DNA from 3 places in the Devosia sp. GW821-FHT12F11 genome. Region 1 is predicted to be linked to each of the others. Evidence: predicted binding sites of a transcription regulator. Region 1 holds the regulator's gene; each other region holds the start of a gene.

Region 1 (6,484 bases):
CCGGCACCATTATCGGTCTCGCTCGGGCACTCGGTGAAACCGCGCCGCTGCTGCTCATCGGCATGGTGGCGTTCGTCGCCGACCGCCCGACCACGCCGCTCGACCCGGCGACCGCTTTGCCCGTGCAGATTTACATGTGGGCCAACGAGGCCGAGCGCGCCTTCGTCGAGCGCACCTCGGGCGCCATCATCGTGCTGCTGCTGTTCCTCGCCCTGATGAACCTTGCCGCCATTCTCCTCCGCCGCCGCTTCGAGCGCCGCTGGTAACCTCTGACCTGGATGACCGACATGTCCCTCGAATCCGCTGCGACCATTGCCGCTCCCGTCTCGCGTCCCAACGCTCTGCCGAAAATGACCGGCGAGAATGTCGGGGTGTTCTACGGAGCCAAGCAGGCGCTGTTCGACGTCAACCTGAAGATCGAGCAGTTCAACGTCACCTCGCTGATCGGCCCCTCGGGCTGCGGCAAGTCGACCTTCCTGCGCTCGCTCAACCGCATGAACGACACCATCGACGGCTGCCGCGTCACCGGCAAGATCAACCTCGACGAGGACGATATCTACGATCCGTCGATCGACGTGGTGGAACTGCGCGCCCGCGTTGGCATGGTGTTCCAGAAGCCCAATCCGTTCCCCAAGTCGATCTACGAGAACGTCGCTTACGGCCCCAAGATCCACGGCATCGCCCGCAACAAGGCCGATCTCGACGAGATCGTGCACTCCTCGCTGCGCCGCGCCGGCCTGTGGAACGAAGTGAAGGACCGCCTGCAGGAGCCGGGCACCGGCCTTTCCGGTGGTCAGCAGCAGCGCCTCTGCATCGCCCGCGCCATCGCCACCAAGCCAGAAGTGCTGCTGATGGACGAACCGTGCTCGGCCCTCGATCCGATCGCCACCGCCGTCATCGAGGAACTGATCGACGAGCTACGTGAGAACTTCACCATCGTCATCGTCACCCACTCCATGCAGCAGGCCGCCCGCGTCAGCCAGAAGACCGCGTTCTTCCACCTCGGTAAGCTCATCGAGGAAGGCAAGACCGAGGACATCTTCACCAATCCCAAGAACAAGCAGACGCAGGACTACATCACCGGCCGTATCGGCTGATCCGAGAGGAATTCGAGAATGGCATCGCTCAACGAGCACATCGTTTCCTCTTACGAGGACGAACTCACCAACCTCAACAAGGCCATTTCCGAGATGGGTGGCATGGTCGAACAGGCCATCACCGAGTCGGCCGTCGCCTTGCTCAAGCTCGATCACAAGCAGGCCCAGGACGTGCGCCTGTTCGACAAGAAGATCGACGACATGCAGCAGCGCATCAACGACGCTGCGGTGTCGATCATCGCGCGTCGCCAGCCGATGGCCGCGGACCTGCGCATGGTGGTGACCTCGATCCAGGTCGCCAACGATCTCGAGCGCACGGGCGATATGGCCAAGCAGCTGGCCAAGCGCGCCATGCAGATCGAGTCGCTCGGTCTCGCGCCCAAGTTCTACAATGGCGTCAAGCACATGAAGGAACTGGTGGCGCGGCAGCTGAAGAGCGCCATCGATGCCTACCTCAATCGCGACTCCGCCGCGGCGGTCGAGGTCTGCAGCCGCGATGACGAGGTCGATGCGATGTACAACTCGCTGTTCCGCGAACTGCTCACCTATATGATGGAAGATCCGCGCAACATCACGCAGTGCACGCACCTGTTGTTCTGCACCAAGAGCCTCGAGCGCGTCGGCGACCACGCCACCAACATCGCCGAAGCCGCCTACTATCTCGAAACCGGCCGCCACCTCGGCGCCGACGAACAGCAGCGCCAGCCGCGCTGAATCCCTTCGCCGTCTCATTGCGACGGCGAAGGTCTAAGCCTTTGATTTCCAGAGCTCTCAGGTCCGTAGCTGTCCTGAAAGCACTCTAGGGGTGATCCGATGTCCGCTACCATCCTGATCGTCGAGGACGAAGCCGATCTGGCCGTCCTGCTGCGCTACAACCTGGAAGCCGAAGGCTTCCGGGTCGCCACCGCCGCCTCGGGCGACGAGGCGGTGGAGCGCATCCGCGACGGCGTCCCGGATCTGATCCTGCTCGACTGGATGCTGCCTGGCCTTTCTGGCATCGAACTCTGCCGGCGCTGGCGCTCTCGCGAGGAAACCGCGCGCACCCCGATCATCATGATCACCGCGCGCGGCGAAGAAGAGGAGCGCGTCCGCGGCCTCGCCACCGGCGCCGACGATTATGTGGTGAAGCCGTTCTCGATCCCCGAGCTCCTCGCCCGCATCAACGCGCTGCTCCGCCGTTCGAGCCCGCAGCTCGTCACTGCGGTGCTGAAAGCCGGTGACCTCGAGCTCGATCGCACCAGCCACCGCGTCCGTCGCGGCGGCCGCGAAGTGCACCTCGGCCCCACCGAGTACCGCCTGCTCGAATACCTGATGCGCCACCCCGGCCGCGTCTACTCCCGCGAGCAGCTGCTCGACGGCGTCTGGGGCAACGATGTCTATGTCGACGAGCGCACCGTCGATGTGCATGTCGGGCGCCTGCGCAAGGCCATCAACCGCCACCGCGACGCCGACCCGATCCGCACCGTCCGCGGCGCCGGCTACGCCTTTGACGAGCGCTTTGCGGCGGTGAGTTGAGCGCCAAACCCACCGGCGTCATCCCCGCGAAGGCGGGGACCCAGTGGGATGTCTCAACGCCAGCGAGGGCCGATAGTCCGCACTGGGTTCCCGCCTGCGCGGGAATGACGCCGGTGGGTGGAACCGAGTCCCCTAAATCACCCGCTCCGCACAGATCCGATAACTGTCCGCCCACGGCCGCAGCTGTTCGAACGTCGCGCTGGCCGCCAGTACATCGGCATCGGCGTAGCGTCGCCCGATGATCTGCATGCCGACGGGCAGCCCATCCACCAGCCCGGCCGGGATCGACGCGGCCGGATGCCCGGTGAAGTTGAGCGGGTAGGTGAGGCACCAGCCGATCCCCTGGTCGACGGCCTCGCCGTTGACCTCGCGCGGCCCGTGCGTGTTGCCGCCGACCTCGTTCTTGACTGGTAGCGCGGCGACCGTCGGGGTGATCACCAGGTCATAGGTGGCGAAGGCAGCCTGGAACGCGTCGTAAATCTCCGACCGCATCGCCTGGTCGCGGCGGAGGTCCGCCGCCGTCATCGTCTGCCCGTAGCTTTCGATCCAGTGCAGGTACTCCGGTGGGAAATCCCCGCGATGCTGCCCGAGCAGGTCGAGCCCACCGGCTTTCACCGCCTCCAGCGTTCCCAGGTTGAGCGGCATCATCAGCCGTAGCCAGAGGTCGCTCAGCTCGCGCTGCGAATAGCGGATGCCGAGCTTGATTTCCTCGACCTCTGCGCCGGCTTCGCCGAACGCGGCGACGGCCCGCTTCACCGTCTCCGCCACCCGCGGATCGACCGGGAACACGTCGAGATTAGGGCTGTAGCCGATCCGGAACCCCTTGATCGACTTCTTCAGGGCGCCGAGGTAGTCAACCGTTTCGTCTAGGCTCAGCGGGTCGCGCGGATCGTAGCCGCCGAGCACGCTCATCGCCAGCGCCGCATCTTCGACCGTGCGGGTGATCGGTCCCTCGAACACATAGGGCAGGTCGCCGGCAAACGCATTGGGCCGCATCACCACCGGCACGCGCCCGAAGGCCGGCTTGTAGCCATAGACCCCGCACCACGCCGCGGGGATGCGGATCGAGCCGCCGGCATCGGTGCCCTCGGCAATCGACACCAGGCCATCGGCGACGATCGCTGCGCTGCCACCGGAGGAACCGCCCGGGTTGCGTGTCGTGTCGAACGGGTTGCTGGTCGGCCCGAACAGGTAGTTGTCGGTCACTCCGCGCAACCCCATCACCGGCGCGTTGGTCTTGCCCACGAGGATGGCGCCGCCTTTTTCGATCCGCTCGGCGAACGGGCAGTAGAACTGCGCGATGTTGTCCCTGAGTGCCCGCACCCCGCCGAAGGTTGTCGGCCAGCCCGGCTTGAAATCGAACAGGTCCTTGATCGCTGACGGCACGCCATGTAGCGGCGGCAGGACCGCTCCGCTCATCACCGCTGCCTCGGCCGCCTTCGCCTCGCGACGCGCATCGTCGAAACCGAGATAGATCAGCGCATTGAGGCTGGGGTTGCGCGCTTCGATCCGCGCGATCGTTGCCTCCATCACCTCGACCGGCGACACTTCGCGCTGGCGGATGCGTCGCGCCATTTCGGCAGCGCTCACATAGGAATAGTCACTCGACACGTCGCGTCCCCCTCTTGTTTCCGGGCAGGATACTCGACGGGAAAGCGGGCCCCGCACAATGCACCGTTCGACGGGGAACGCTGATCTACCATACCAATTCCTGCTTGCCTTAACCCGCTGCTTTTGTTCAGGTCCACGGCCGGTTGCGGCGAGGGATGAGGAAGATGAAGACAGCGTTGGTCGTATGGGGTGGGCTCGAGCTGCACGAGCCCGAAAAAGGCGCGCATATCGTGCGCGAAATCCTCGAGGGCGAGGGTTTCGAGGTCGACGTCACCGGCGACTACACGGCGCTGGGTGGCGAAAATGTCGGCTCCTACGACCTGATCGTGCCGCAGATCACCGGCGGCGAACTCGACCGCGAGAACTCGATCCGCTTCTGCGCCGCCATCGAGGCCGGCACCGGGCTCGCGGGCTTCCACCACGCGCTGGCCACCAGCTTTCCCGGCAATGCGCGGATGCGCTTTCTCGGCGGCTGCACCTTCGCCACCCACCCGGGCGATATCATCAGCTACCGGGTCGACCCCAAGGTGACGGACGACCCGATCATGGCCGGCATAACGAGCTTCGAGCACACCTCGGAGCAGTACTACATGCATGTCGACCCCACCGTTGAGGTTCTCGCCACCACGACCTTTTCGGGCGAGCACGCCTTCTGGAAGAAGGGCGCCGAGATGCCGGTGGTCTATAAATCCGCCTATGGCCACGGTCGCGTCTTCTACACCGCGCTCGGCCACAAGCCGGCCGAGCTGGACAAGCCCGAGATCAAGACCATCCTGCACCGGGGGCTGCTATGGGCAGCCCGCTGATCCCCTCCCGTCCGGTCGGCGCGACCGGTCTCGACATCAGCCGCATCGGCTTCGGCGGCGCGCCGCTCGGCGACTTGAAGCGGGCGCCGACCGATGCCGGGGCCCGCGAAGTGCTTGAGGCCGCCTGGGATGCCGGCATCCGCTACTTTGACACTGCCCCGTTCTACGGCGCCGGCCTGTCGGAGCGTCGGATCGGCGATTTCCTGCGCGACAAACCAAGGCAGAGCTACGTTCTGTCGACCAAGGTGGGGCGTCTTCTGGTCCCCGACCGCGCCTTTGCGATGGAACGCCACGGCGATCCGCGCGCCCTGCCGTTCCGGCCGAAGTTCGATTTCACTTACGACGGGGTGATGCGCAGCTACGATAACTCGCTGCAGCGGCTGGGGCTCGAAAGCATCGACATCCTGTTTCTCCACGATATCGGGGCCTTCAGCCAGCGCGAGCGCCATGCCGAGACCATGAAGCAGGCACTCGAAGGCGGCGGCATCCGTGCGCTCGAAGAGTTGCGCGCCTCGGGTGCGGTGAAGGCGATCGGGGCAGGGGTCAACGAGTGGCAGATCATCGATGAGCTGATGAACCATGCTCGCTTCGACATTTTCCTGCTCGCCAACCGCTACACCCTGCTCGACCAGCAGGTGATCGACACGCTACTGCCGCGGGTCAGGCGCGAAGGCGTAGCGATCGTCGACGGCGCTCCGCTCAACAGCGGCATCCTCGCCACGGGTCCGGTTCCAAACGCGATTTACGACTACGCGCAGGCGAGTCCCGAGATGATCGAGAAGACCCGCCGCATCGAGGAACTGTGCCGCAAGCACGGCACCACGCTGATCCGCGCCGCACTCAACTTCCCGCTCGGCCACGAGGCGATCACCGCCATCATCCCTGGCTTCTCCAACGTCGCCGAGTTCAACGACAACCTTGCCGGCTATCGCAAAGCCATCCCCGACGCACTCTGGGCCGAGCTACGGTCGGCGGGCCTGCTGCATCCGAATGCGCCGGGCCCCGTTACCCCGATACTGGCGTAGGATACGCTCGAAACTTCCAACCACCCCGGAGGCCCCCATGGGCGAACGCATCAAACTCACTGCTTCCGATGGCTTCGTCCTCAACGCCTACCGCGCCGCGCCGGAAGGCAAGCCGCGCGGCGGCGTCGTGCTGATCCAGGAGGTCTGGGGTCTCAGCAACTGGGTCCGCAGTGTCGCCGACCGCTGGGCCCGTCACGGCTACCTGACCATCGCTCCGGCGATGTTCGACCGCGCCGAATACGGCTTCGAGAGCGAGAACTATGGCGCCGACCACTTTCCTCTGGTCGGCGAGCTGATGAAGAAGTTCTCGATGGAGACCGCCATGACCGACGTCGAGGCCGGCATCAAGGCCGCTTCCGAAGCTGGCAAGGTCGGCATCACCGGCTATTGCTTCGGCGGCCGCGTGAGCTGGATCGCTGCCAGCAGGCTG
Region 2 (6,484 bases), 130 kb from region 1:
TCGCCCTGCTTGATGCCGGCCGGCAGCTGGAACGGATACTTCACACCCGCGTCCTTGAGCTTCTGTGCAGCGTCGAGCACATCGGCCCAGCTCTTGGGCTCCCATGGCAGCGCGATGCCGGCCTTCTCGAAGTTGGATTTGTCGTACCACAGCATGCGCACGTCGGTGTCGGTCGGCAGTGCATAGACCGCGCCATCGTAGGATGCGACGTCCAAGAGGCCGGGCATGTAATACTGGTACTGGTCCCAGCCCTTGGCCGATTCAGTCAGAGGCTCGAGGTAGCCGGACGAGGCGAACTCGGAGACCATGAACGAGTCGAGCTGGATCACATCGGCTGCGGTACCCGCAGCGAGGTCGAGCGAGGTGCGCTGGTCGTAAGCGGCACCCGGCAGCTTGATCGCCTCGACCTTCTCGCCGGTGGCGGCTTCGTAGTTGGCGATACCGGGCTCGACCAGAGAGGCCAGCCACTCGGCGTACATGATGCTCACCGCCTGTGCGGGGGCAGTGGCTGCCAGCAGCGCCAGCGCCGCCGCAGACGCCAAGAGAGTCCGTTTAAGCATGAATTCCTCCTCCAAGGGTTTGGCGTCGCAACCCTCATGCGTGGGCTGCGCGGCACCTCCTGAGTGCGCGCAGAGCTAAGCGCATTTATTGCAACGTTGCAATGATTGGTGCAGAATTCTTCGAGTGACGTGCGTCATGAAGAATTTGATGTTGAAATTCAATATGATAGACGTGGATTGGATTGCTGATCCGCCATCTGCACCGTTTGCATCGATGCAATTTTCTGCAGTTCCCGCCACTCAGTGGCAGGTGTATGAGGAGGCGGGGTTCAAGAAGCGACGATGACGAAGTTCAGGCCAGAAGCCAGCAGGGGCATCCGCAAGCCTTCGGGCAAGCGGGCAACGCTGAAGACCATCTCGGAACTGACCGGGCTGAGCCTGTCGACGGTGTCGCTGTCGCTGCGCGGCGGCGCTTCGCTGAAGGAGGAGACCCGCCAGAAGGTGGCCGAGGCGGCAGCGCAGGTCGGCTACGTGCCGGATCGCGCCGGGGTGCGCCTCAGGACTGGCAAGACCAACGTCATCGCCCTGGTGCTCGACGGCTCCGACGAAGCCATCGACTTCTCACGTCACATGATCCGCGGCATCGGCGACGCCATCGGCGGCACCCGCTACCACCTGACCGTGATGCCCGAGTTCGACCGCAACCGTTCGGTCGAGACTGTCCGCTACATTCTCGAGAACCGCACCGCCGACGGCGTCATCATCACTCATACCGGCGCCCGCGACCGTCGCGTGCAACTGATGATGGACCATGATTTCCCGTTCGTCAGCCACGGCCGCACCGAGTTCTTCACCCCGCACGCCTTCCACGATTTCCATTCCGAGGCGTTTGCCGAACTGGCGGTGGAGCGGCTGGCCGATACCGGCGCGCACGACATCCTGCTGTCGGTCGGCGACGGCACCACCAACAACTACCACAACATCGTCCGCACCTTCGAACGCACCGTGGCCCGCCGCGGTATTACCGGTCGCGTCGTGGTGCAGGACGGCATCCGCCCCGCCTCCGCCGAAATGCGCCAGTTCGGCCGCGATCTCGCCGACAAACCGGACCGGCCTGACGGCATTATCTGCGACAGCGAAACCCGCGCCATCTCGATGCTGTGCGGCCTCGAGGATGGCGGCGTGCTGCTCGGCCGCGACATCCGCTTCATCTGCAAGCAGACCTCGGACATCCTTTCGACCGTCTTCCCCAACGTCGATACCATCGAGGAAGACGTCTATGCCGCTGGGCTGGAACTCACCCGCCTGCTGTTACGGCGCATCGACGGCGAGCCGGCGGAGTCGCTGCAGACGCTGAGCGAACCGGTCGCGCACTGGCGGAGCTAGAACTGACGGTGCAGTCGGCGACTCCTCGCCCCTGAGGGGAGAGGGTAGTGCAGCTAGGACCTTTAGGTCCGTAGCGGAACTTGGGTGAGGGGTTCAGCTTCTCAACGAGCACTCGTTGCACCGCTTCACCCCTCAACCGGCCTTCGGCCACCTCTCGGCGAGGGCTACGCCCTCGTCCGGTTCCCCTAGGGGAGAAGGGACCCAGCCGCTGGTGTCGGTGCTAGGCGCCAACGCGGCCGAGAAACCTCAGCACTTCCCGGTTGAACACCTCCGGCCGCTGCAGCGGTGCGAAATGGCTCACGCCAGGCAACTGCACCAGTTCCGCTCCCGGGATGGTCCGCGCCAGATACGCCGCGTGCTCGGGCCGGATGAATTCGTCGTGCTCGCTTTGAGCGACCGTCACCGGCACGCGGATCGCCTCGAGGTCCTCGGCCGTGTAGTTCGGCTGCGTCCGCTGCATCAGTCCCACCGCATCGGCGAATTGACTGAATGCATCGGGTGTCGCCGAGAGCCGCGCATAGTCCTTCACGTGCCGCCCGAAGCAGCGGTCGATCACCGGCGTTGGCGTGAACGGGTAGGTGCCGCTGGGGTCGACGTTACAGGCGAAGTAGAACAGCCCGCGCACCCGCTCCGGCGCCCTGTCGGCCATGATCAGGCCGATCACCGCGCCATCGCTCCAGCCGACGATCGCAGCGCGCTTGAGCCCCAGCGCGTCCATCACCGCGAAGACGTCGGTCGCCATCAGCTCGTAGCTGTAGGGGCGCTCGTCGCGCGAACTGTGGCCATGGCCGCGGCTATCGACCACCACTACCTGGTGGCCAGCATCGACCAGTGGCTGCACCTGGTGCTGCCAGTTGCCGGCATGCCCCATCCCACCATGCAGCAGGATCACCGCCGAGCCGGAGCCAAAACTGGCATGCCATATCTGCGCTCCGTCATTGTCGACGTAAGCCGAGATGCCACCCGGCGGCAGCTCCGCGCCCACATCCTCGAAATGCTTCAGTTCGTCATCGCTGAACGTCATGGTCCCTGCTTGCTCGTTTCCGGTTGGCAACGCAACTGGTCGAGCGGGCTAGGGGCTATTCGACATTCCAGTGTGGTCGCGCTCTTCGAACCGGAAAAGTCTGCAACTTTTCCTGAAGGCGCTCGTCAGGCCAACTGTCTTCCGCCGACCCAGATGCCGCGGATCACCGGCTGATCGCCCACCAGCCGCACCCGCAGCAGATCGGCCCTGAGGCCCGGCGCCAGCCGACCGCGATCGGCCATGCCGATGGCATCGGCAGCGTTGGCCGTAACCTTGGCGATCGCCTCGTGGAGCGGCATGCCGCGCCCGGCGAGGATGAACGGCGCATGCAACAGGCTCGCCGGCACATAGTCCGAGGTGAGGAGGTCGAGCAGCCCGGCATCGGCAAGGCTGGCGGCGCTAGCATTGCCCGAATGCGAGCGGCCGAGCACCACATTGGGCGCCCCCATGACGATCTGCATCCTGAGTTCGCGCGCCCGCTGCGCCGCCACCAGCGTGGTCGGAAACTCGCTGATCGCGATGCCGTCGGCATAGGATTCCTCGACATCGGCGATGCTGGTGTCGTCATGGCTGGCGATGCGGAGATTGCGCGCCCGACCCAGCGCGCCGATCGCGGCGCGGCCGGGCACCACATAGGTGGTCTGGTCGGCCCGGCGTCCGGCGAGGTATTCGTCGAACTCCTCGTCGGTCCATACCTGCGAGTTCTTCTTGCGCCGGAATTCGCGATAGAGCTGGGTGTTGTGCCACTGCCGCTGTCCCGGCGTGTGATCCATCACGCTGAGCAGGCGCAGCGCCGGATTGTCGATATGGCGCTCGACGATTCCCAGCAGCGCCGGATCCGACAGCTCGCAGCGGAAATGCAGGTAGTGGTTGGCCTTCACCAGCCCGGCGTCGCGCGCCTCGGTCAGCCCGGTGATCGCTGCGTCGAGCATCGCCGTGCGCGCCCCGCCGCTGTCATAGTCACCGAGCGACAGCGCATCGAGCACCGTGGTGACGCCGCCGCCCAGCATCTGCCAGTCATGCGCCAGCACCGCCGACAGCGTCGATGGCCAGCGCACGCCCGGCCGCGGCTGGAAGTGGTGCTCCATATTGTCGGTATGCAGGTCGATCAGCCCCGGCAGCAGCAGGTCGCCCTCGAAGTCGATATCAAGGCCACCGCTCGCCTCGCCCACGGCCGCGATCTGGCCATCGGCGATGCCGAGCTCTCCCTCGATCACGGTATCGGGCAAGACGAGGCGGGCATTCCTGAAGGTGGTGTTCACGAGCATATCTTCCGGGTCTGGCAGGCAGCGCGGCACAGACTCACCGCGCGGGGAGGGCGAGAAGCGCTGCCTGATATGACATGTCCATGACGAATTGACGTCAAAGAGGCCCGGCGGTTCGATCAGCCGCGCCCGGCGAACCCCGCACCCCTCACTTCACGCTCGAGAAACTCGTCGGCGTCAGGAACTGGCTCGACACATTGGCGAGCAACGGCCCATTCACCTCCGACGCCTTGCGCGCCGCCTGCCATTCCGGGTCAGCCATGAACGCCGCCCATTTAGTCTCGCGTTCCGCCATGGAGTTCCAGCGGATCATATAGGTGAGGTCGTTGATCGAGTTGCCGATCGTCGTGGTCCAGAACCCGGCCTGCTCGATGCCGTGCCGCTTCCAGATACCGAGCGTGTGGTCCTCGAACCGGCGTTGCAGGTCGGCCATCCGGCCCGGCAGGCAGGTATAGATGCGCAACTCGTAGATCATGCTAGCTCCTTCGGCGCCCGTTTCTCGCGCCCGCCGCAGTTAGCCCACTACCGGCGGGATTGACAAACTCTCCCCCACCGCCATTAGCAGCATAGACGCCCCATAAAGATTATAATAGCATACCATTATAAGAAACGGACCAAGTCCGTCGGAGGATGCTTCGCTGAGGGGCGGAGCAGAGGGCTCGATATCGATCGTCGGGACACGTGACTCGAGCGAGATCGGGAAGAGTTGCAGACTTTTCCGGTTCGATCTCGCGCCAAAACTACGCCGTCGGCGGCCCTGCGCCACCGGACGACGGGGATGACTTGGCGCATTTTGGGCATCTGGGAGGGAACACATGCCAAATCGATTGAAACAGGTTGTGGCCGGGCTCGTACTGGGGCTCTGGGCCATACTGCCGGCCGCCGCTTCGGCGCAGACCGTCGATGAGATCATTTCGCGCGGCAAACTGATCATTGCCGTCGACACCACCACGCCGCCCTACGGCTTTCTCGATGCCGAGCTGAAGCCGACCGGCTTCGACATCGAGGTCGCCAACAGGATGGGCGAGGCGCTGGGCGTGCCGGTCGAGTTCGTCACCGTCACCTCGCCGGGCCGTATCCCGGCGCTGCTCACCAAGCAGGTCGATGCCGTGGTCTCGATCTTCTCGATCACCCCGGCTCGCGCCATCCAGATCGACTACTCGATCCCCTATGCCGGCCAGTCGGCAGTGGTGATCGCGCCCAAGAGCACGGCGATTTCGAGCCATGCCGATCTGGTCGGCAAGAAGGTCGGCCTCACCCGTGGCACCGCCGAGGACGGGATCCTGACCGCCGCGGCCGAGGCCAATCCCGGTATCGAGATCCTGCGCTTCGACGACTATGCGTCGCTGCTGCAGGCCATGGTCTCAGGCCAGATCGACGCCATGGGCGGCGGCGATTACGGCGAGATCTACCTCAAGAAGGCGCAGAACGGCGACGACTTCGAGCAGAAATACAAGCTCAAGACCTTCTACTTCGGCATCGGCGTCGCCAAGGGCAACGACAACCTGCGCCAGTGGCTCAACACCTGGCTGTTCACGCTCAAGTCCGACGGCGTGCTGGCCGACCTGTCGATGAAGTATCGCAACCAGCCGTTGCCGGATCTGCCGGTCTTCTGATCGCCGGTTTCGCACTCGCGGGCGGGGTCAGTTCAGCGGCCCCGCCAATTTCCCCGTATTCGACAGGACGCGCATGCAAACCGCCCTGCAATTCGGACCGGTCCTCATCCATCTCGACCGGTTGCTCGTCGGCGTCGGGCAAACCATCCAGCTCGCCGTGCTGTCGATCCTGCTGGGCAGCGTTATCGGCACGCTCGGCGCCATCGGCCGCAGCTTCGGGCCGCGCTGGGTGTCCTGGCCGATCGCTGCCTATGTCGAGCTGATCCGCAACACGCCGCTCCTGATCCAGCTCTACTTCGTGTTCTTCACCCTGCCATTGATCGGGCTGAAGTTCTCGAGCGGCACCGCGGCGATCCTGGCGCTGTCCATCCACCTCGGCGCCTACGCCACCGAAATCCTGCGTGCCGGCGTGCAGTCGGTGCCGGTCGGCCAGATCGAAGCGGCCAAATCGCTGGGGCTCAGCAGCTACCGCATCATCCGACATGTCGTGCTGGTGCCGGCAGTGCGCGCCGTCTATCCGGCGCTTTCGGCACAGTTCATCCTGCAATTGATGGGCACTTCGATCGTCGGCGCCATCGCCGCCGAGGAGCTCACCGCCATCGCCAACAACCTGGTGATGCAAACGTTCCGTAGCTTCGAGGTCTATATCGTCATCGCGGTGATCTACTTCGTGCTGGTGCAGGCCGCGAGCCT
Region 3 (6,484 bases), on a different contig from region 1:
CTCTCGACCTATGACGACCGGCAGTACCTGGTCGGGGCGCTCGAGGCCGGGGCGGACGCATACCTGTTAAAGACCAACTCCTACGAGACGCTGGCGCAGGCGATCCGCTCGATCCATGCCGGCGAGCGCATGCTGTCGCCCGAGCTGATCCCCACCATGATGGAAGAGTACCGCCGGGTGGCAGCGCAGCAGATCCAGCGCGACAGCGGGCTGACGCCACAGGAAGTGCGCATGCTGCGGCTGCTCGCCGATGGCGGCCGCTCGCAGGATATCGCCAGCGAACTGGCGCTGACCGAGATCACGGTGAAGCGCAAGGTGCAGGAGATCACCACCAAGCTCAACGCTTCCAACCGGGTGCAGGCGGTAGCCGAGGCGATCCGGCGTGGGGTGATTTAGGGGTACGGGCCGGATATAGGGCGCGCTACCTGCCTCACCCACAGTGTCACCCCGGCCTACGCGCATACGCGCTAAGTTACGATCGTGCCCACCGAGTTTGGGGCGCCGCCGGGTAGCAAGTTCGCCGATGGGCGCTGCATAAGGGCGGGAGGGGACGAACCCGATCAGGCACTGAAAACCAGCTACACTCGCTTGGTCGACAGCACGTCGAACGTCCGTTCGATCGTCGCCACGGCGCGGTCGTAGTCGGCCAGCGCCAGGGCGGCGATCAGGGCGTCGATGATGGCGAGCTGGGCGATGCGGCTGGTCATCGCTTCGGTGCGGAACTGGGTTTCGCGGGCGAGCGTGTTGAGCACGATATCGGCGTGGCTGAGGATCGGCGACTTGCCGAAATTGGTGACGGCGATGGTGGTGGCGCCGGCCTCCTTGGCGAGGCGGGTGGCGGTCAGCGTCTCGATGGTCGAGCCCGAATGCGAGATGGTGAGCACCGTGACATCGGGAGTGCAGAGCGCCGCGGTGATCGCCTGCACATGGCTGTCGACTGTGGCGCGCGAATTGATGCCGATGCGCAAGAGCCGGTAGTTGGCGTCTTCGGCGATGGTGGCGGCGCTGCCGATGCCGAACACTTCGACGCGGCTCGCCTTGCGGATGGCAGCGACGGCGCGGCTCAACTGACCGAGGTCGAGCGCCTTCTGGGTATCGTGCAGCGCCTGGAGGTCGGAACGAAAGATCTTTTCGACCACGGTCGCGAGGTCATCATCGGGCTCGAGATCCTCATGGATGAACTGCACCGGCTGCACCAGGTCGCGCGCGATGGCGATCTTGACCTGCTGGAAGCCGCGGGCGCCGAGCTGTTGGCAGAGGCTGATGACGCTGCCTTCGCTGGAGCCGGAACGCTCCGCCACTTCGGTCACCGACATGTGGACGACGTCGGAGGCATTGGCGGTGATGAAATCGGCGATGCGGCCGGCCGTGGGCGGCAGGTTCGGCCGGAGCGCTGCGATGCGGTCGAGGATGCCGGAGAGCTGGCCCGGTTCGGTGCGGTCGGTGCTCATGCGGGCATGAGCTCGCGCAAAGCCTCGTTCAACCCACCGGGCACGGCCTGCCAGAAGGTCATGCCGAGGGCCCGGGAGCCGGCGCCGTCGGTCAGGGGATTGTCGCCGATCATCACACCCTCTTCCGGCTCGATGCCGAGCCGCTCGCAGCCGAGCCGGAACAGCGCCGGCTCGGGCTTGCCGATCACCGTATGCGGCACGGGACCGGCGCAGGCAAGCACGGCCGCGGCCAGGGCGCCGGCCTCGGGTACTGGCTGGCCGCCGGGGCCGGGATGGGTGGTATCGGGGCAGGCGACGACCAGCTCGGCGCCGCGCGCCATTGCCTCGGCGGCGGCGGCGAGCTTGCCGTAGTTGAAGCGCCGGTCGCGCGCCACCAGCACAACGTCGGCTTCAGGCTGGTCGACGTCGAGGCCCAGCCGCCGCGCATAGGCGCGGAGCGGGGTCGAGCCGAGCACCATTACCCGGGCGCGCGGCTGGCGCCGGGCGATGGTTTCGAGGGCGCAAGTGCCGGCGAGGATGATGCGGTCGGCCGGGATAGCGATGCCGAGGTCGGCGAAGCGGCTCGTGAGCTGCGGCGGGGTGTGCTCGGAATCGTTGGAGACGATGGCGAAGCGGCCCTCGAGCCGGCTCAGCAGCTCGCGGGCTCCCGGCAAAAGGTGCCGGCCGCTCATCAAGGTTCCGTCCAGGTCGATGAGGTAGCCGCGTGCGGAATGCACATTGGGCAGCAAGGCGTAAACTCCCCAGAGCGAGATCAGGAAAAGTTGCAGACTTTTCCGGTTCGATCTCGCGACAAACAAGGACTTGGGAGCAGGAGGGCGGTTCAGCGAAGCGCCATCGTGCTCCTGTTTTGCATGCAGAATCTGGACTGAGCTTGTCTCAGTGTCAAGCTCTGGAAATACTGAGGAAGTTTCATAAGACTGTCACACAGCGGGGCTATCGGTTGGGCAGCAACGAGAGGGCCGAGCCATGAAGATCGCGATCATTACCGACATCCATCACGGCCCGCAGTCGCACACCAAGGAGCCCGGTTGGGATGCATTGCAGGTAATGCGCGACTGCATCTGGCATGCCGGCGAGCAGGGCGCCGACCTGTTGCTCGACCTCGGCGACCGCATCTCCGACACCAGCCGCGAGGGCGACCGGCAGGTGGCGGCGGAAGTCGCTGCGACCTTCGCGACGTTCAACGGGCCGCGCTATCACGTGCTCGGCAATCACGACGTCGCCAACATGAGCATCGCGGACAACGAGGAGATCCTCGGCCAGTCGATGGAGAGCTCGGTGGTCGATCTCGGCGAAGCGCGGCTGATCCTGTGGCAGCCGGGCGTCAAGATCGAGTGGCCGACGGGTTTCCCGCACGCCGCGGCCAACCTCGACTGGCTGGTCGAGACGCTCAGCGCCGATAGCAAGCCCGCAATCATCGCCACCCACGTGCCGCTCTCGGGGCATCTGCAGGTGGGCAACTATTACTTCGAGCGCAACCCGCAATTCTCCACCTATCCGGACCACGTGACGGTGCGCGAGGCGGTCGAGGCGACCGGCAATGCGGCGCTCTGGCTCTCGGGCCATGTGCACTGGAACACCGTCACCAATATGCGCGGCCTGCCGCATATCACCGTGCAGTCGGTGAGCGAGCGCTTCACCACTTTCCCGCAAGGCGCTGCCGCGTTTGCCATGCTCGAGATCGCCGACGGCAAGTTCTCGCTCGAGGTGCATGGCCGAGACCCGTTCGCCGTTTCGATGCCGTTCCGCCGCTCCGGCGAGCGGCCGTGGATGCCGGCGCTGGCGCCGTTCACGGCGCGCGACGTGCCGGCGGAGCGGGAGGCAGAACGTGCTTGATTTCCTCACCCGGCGCACGCTCGGCTCGCTCGCGACGCTGATCGTCGTGGTGGTGGCGGTGTTTTTCGCCACACGCCTCTCCGGCAACGCCATGGACTACATGCTGCCGCCGGGGATCGACACCGAGACCAAGGCGGCGATGGTGAAGCATTTCGGCCTCGACCAGCCGTTGTGGCTGCAGTTCTGGCGCTATGTCACGGGGCTGTTCAGTGGCGATGTCGGGATCAGCCTGTTCGAGCGCCGCTCGGTGGTGGCGATCTATGCCGAGCGGCTGCCCAATACGGTGATGCTGTTCAGCTATGCGCTCTTCCTTTCTGTCGCCCTCGGCGTGCCGCTGGGGATTGCCGCGGCGCTCAACCGCCGCAACCCGCTGGGCTCGGCGATCATGGCGGTAGCGTTTGTCGGCTACGCGACGCCGAACTTCGTCCTCGCCATCGTGATGATCCTGATCTTCTCGTTCAACCTCCACTGGTTGCCGAGCTCGGGCGACGCGACGCCGCTGCATTTCCTGATGCCGTCGCTTGTCCTCGCGGCGCCGATGCTGGCCGAGATCGTCCGCTTCACCCGCAACGCGCTGCTCGATGTGCTGAGCCAGGATTATCTCCGCACCGCCAGGGCCAAGGGGCTGCCGGAATGGCTGGTGATCGTCAAGCATGCGCTGCGCAATGCCGCGATCCCGGTGGTGACCATTATCGGGCTGCAGGTGGCCGGCATGGTGGCGCGCTGCGTGCTGGTCGAAGCGGTGTTCGCCACCAAGGGCATCGGTGACCTCGTGGTGTTTGCCACCATGCAGCGCGATTACCCGGTGCTGCAGTTCGGCGTGATCCTCATCGCCGCCCTGGTGGTGGTCGTCTCGCTGGTCGTCGACCTGCTCTACGCCGCCATCGATCCTCGCGTGAAGGTGACAGCATGACCGACCTTGCCGCTCCCCTGCCTGGCCTCGCGCCGGCCCCCAACACCCGCAACAAGGCTCGTAACAGCCGGCGTGGCCAGGGCACGCTCGCCATGCTGTGGCGCAAGGCCAACTGGCTGATGCGCCTCTATATCGGGCTGTTCGTCTTGATCCTCCTCGTGGCGTTGTTCGCGCCGCTGCTGGCGCCGTACGATCCGAACGCCCAGACGCTACTGGCGCGGCTGCGTCCGCCGGTCGGCTTCGATCGGGCCATGGCGGCGCATCCGCTCGGCACTGACCAGCTCGGCCGCGATATGCTGTCGCGCACGCTTTACGGGTTGCAGCTGACCATGCTCATCGCCCTCGTCGGCAGCCTCATCTCGATGCTGCTTGGCACGGCGCTCGGCGTCCTTGCCGGCTATGTCCGTGGGCCGCTCGGGGCGCTGATCATGGCGCTGGTCGATATCCAGATCGCCGTGCCGTTCACGCTGATTGCGCTGCTGGTGATCGCGATCTTTGGCAACTCGCTGCCGGTGTTGATCACGGTGATCGGCATCGCCGGCTGGGAAGCCTATGCCCGAGTGGTGCGGGCCCAGGTGCTGACGGTGTCGCGCATGCCGTTCGTCGAGGCGACGATCGCCGCCGGCGCCACGCACTCGCGCATCCTGCTGAAGCATATCCTGCCCAATATCGTCTCGCCCATCATCGTGATGTGGACGATGACCTTCTCGGCGCTGATCCTCCTCGAAAGCTCGATGTCATTCCTCGGGCTCGGGGTGCAGCCGCCCACCGCTACGCTCGGCTCCATGGTCGGTCTCGGTCGCGATTATCTCGCCTCCAACCCTTGGATCGCCGTCGTGCCATCGCTTGCCATCATGTTCGTCTCGCTGCTCGTCCTCCTCATCGGCGATTGGCTGCGCGACGCGCTGGACGTCAAGCTCAAGTAACCGGGGCCAACCCGGCAACCCGGCTGTCGCGGTCTCCCAATCCCCGCGCCCGCCTGTCACCACCCCGCGCGTCAGTCCTCTGTCCGATAATCCATCGGCCGGCCGGGAGGGCGCATGTCAAAAACAGGATGCTGTCATGCACAAGACCCTGCTCATCGCCCTCGCCACGACCACCATGCTGGTGGCCCCTAGCCACGCGCTCGACCTCAAGGTCGCGGTGCAGAACCTGCCGGCCACGCTCGACCCCGGCAAGGACCACTCCAACACCGGCTCGCAGATCTACTACAACGCCTTCGATCCGCTGATCGAGAAGGACTATGCCGCGGCCGAAGTCAGCTTCAAGCCGGGCATCGCCACCGAGTGGAAGCAGGTCGAACCCACCATCTTCGAGGTGAAGCTGCGCGACGGCGTCAAGTTCCATAACGGCGCCACCGTGACCGCCGAGGACGTGGTGTTCTCGTTCGAGCGCATCATCAACGAAGCGACGCCCGAGTTCGGCTCGGTGAAGAAGCAGTTCTTCAACAATTTCGAGAAGGTCGAGGCGGTCGACGCCAACACCGTGCGCTTCACCACCTTCAAGCCTGAGCCGCTGTTCGAGACCTTGCTCAATACCTCGGAAGGCTCGATCGTCCCCAAGGCCTATATCGCCGGCCTCTCGGGCGACCCCGCCGTGGTCGAACCCTCGGACTTCGACGCCTTCGGCCTCGCGCCGGTCGGCACCGGCCCCTACTCGATCCAGAACTTCCAGCCCGGTGAGGGCCTGACCTATGTGAAGTTCGCCGATTACTGGGGCGACAAGGCGCCGCTCGATAGCGCCGAACTCCGCCGCATCCCCGAGATGGCGACCCGCATCACGGCGCTCGCCAATGGCGAAGTCGACCTCATCACCAACGTGCCGCCCGACCAGCTGGCGACCATCGAAGCCAACCCGAACCTCAAGGTCGAGGGGGCGGTGACGCCGCTGTTCCACGTGGTGTTCTTCAATACCGAGAACCCGAAGCTGGCCGACAAGCGCGTTCGCCAAGCGCTCAGCATGGCGATCGACCGGGACCTGCTCAACGAAGCGCTGTGGCTGGGCAAGGCCGTGGTGCCCTCGACCCACACCTACCCGCAATATGGCGAGCTCTACATGCCGGAGCTCCAGACCTTCGAGTACAACCCGGAAAAGGCCAAGGAACTGCTGAAGGAAGCCGGCTTCGAGGGCCAGACGGTCCGCTACGACACCGATCCGGTCTACTACACCAATGGCCTCCTCGCCGCGCAGGCGATCAAGGAGATGTGGGCAGCGGTCGGCGTCACCATGGACCTGAAGGTCGATCCCAAGTGGACCGGCGACGACAAGGACATGGAATCGCGCA

Evidence for each region. The regulator PhoB, encoded in region 1, activates phosphate uptake and scavenging genes when phosphate is short. The targets are predictions, from matches to a motif close to TGTCATNNANCTGTCAT.
Region 2: AC1ROK_RS08305 (alpha-D-ribose 1-methylphosphonate 5-triphosphate diphosphatase) is a predicted target of PhoB. The motif match lies at 4,248-4,264, and genes of this name have one in related genera.
Region 3: AC1ROK_RS20970 (HAD-IIA family hydrolase) is a predicted target of PhoB. The motif match lies at 2,359-2,375, and genes of this name have one in related genera.

Annotation. Positions count from the first base shown of each region.
Region 1 covers NZ_JBXAPX010000002.1:428,710-435,193, reverse strand. Annotated here, with positions in the region: gene pstA (phosphate ABC transporter permease PstA) at 1-266, shown strand, start outside; gene pstB (phosphate ABC transporter ATP-binding protein PstB) at 288-1,097, shown strand; gene phoU (phosphate signaling complex protein PhoU) at 1,116-1,811, shown strand; gene phoB (phosphate regulon transcriptional regulator PhoB) at 1,911-2,612, shown strand; gene AC1ROK_RS07690 (amidase) at 2,745-4,223, opposite strand; gene AC1ROK_RS07685 (ThuA domain-containing protein) at 4,388-5,029, shown strand; gene AC1ROK_RS07680 (aldo/keto reductase) at 5,014-6,054, shown strand; gene AC1ROK_RS07675 (dienelactone hydrolase family protein) at 6,092-6,484, shown strand, end outside.
Region 2 covers NZ_JBXAPX010000002.1:556,703-563,186, reverse strand. Annotated here, with positions in the region: gene AC1ROK_RS08320 (extracellular solute-binding protein) at 1-560, opposite strand, end outside; gene AC1ROK_RS08315 (LacI family transcriptional regulator) at 843-1,886, shown strand; gene AC1ROK_RS08310 (alpha/beta fold hydrolase) at 2,107-2,910, opposite strand; gene AC1ROK_RS08305 (alpha-D-ribose 1-methylphosphonate 5-triphosphate diphosphatase) at 3,036-4,178, opposite strand; gene AC1ROK_RS08300 (NIPSNAP family protein) at 4,324-4,650, opposite strand; gene AC1ROK_RS08295 (transporter substrate-binding domain-containing protein) at 4,991-5,791, shown strand; gene AC1ROK_RS08290 (amino acid ABC transporter permease) at 5,865-6,484, shown strand, end outside.
Region 3 covers NZ_JBXAPX010000007.1:256,747-263,230, reverse strand. Annotated here, with positions in the region: gene AC1ROK_RS20980 (response regulator) at 1-396, shown strand, start outside; gene AC1ROK_RS20975 (MurR/RpiR family transcriptional regulator) at 579-1,451, opposite strand; gene AC1ROK_RS20970 (HAD-IIA family hydrolase) at 1,448-2,167, opposite strand; gene AC1ROK_RS20965 (metallophosphoesterase family protein) at 2,418-3,287, shown strand; gene AC1ROK_RS20960 (ABC transporter permease) at 3,280-4,200, shown strand; gene AC1ROK_RS20955 (ABC transporter permease) at 4,197-5,126, shown strand; gene AC1ROK_RS20950 (ABC transporter substrate-binding protein) at 5,263-6,484, shown strand, end outside.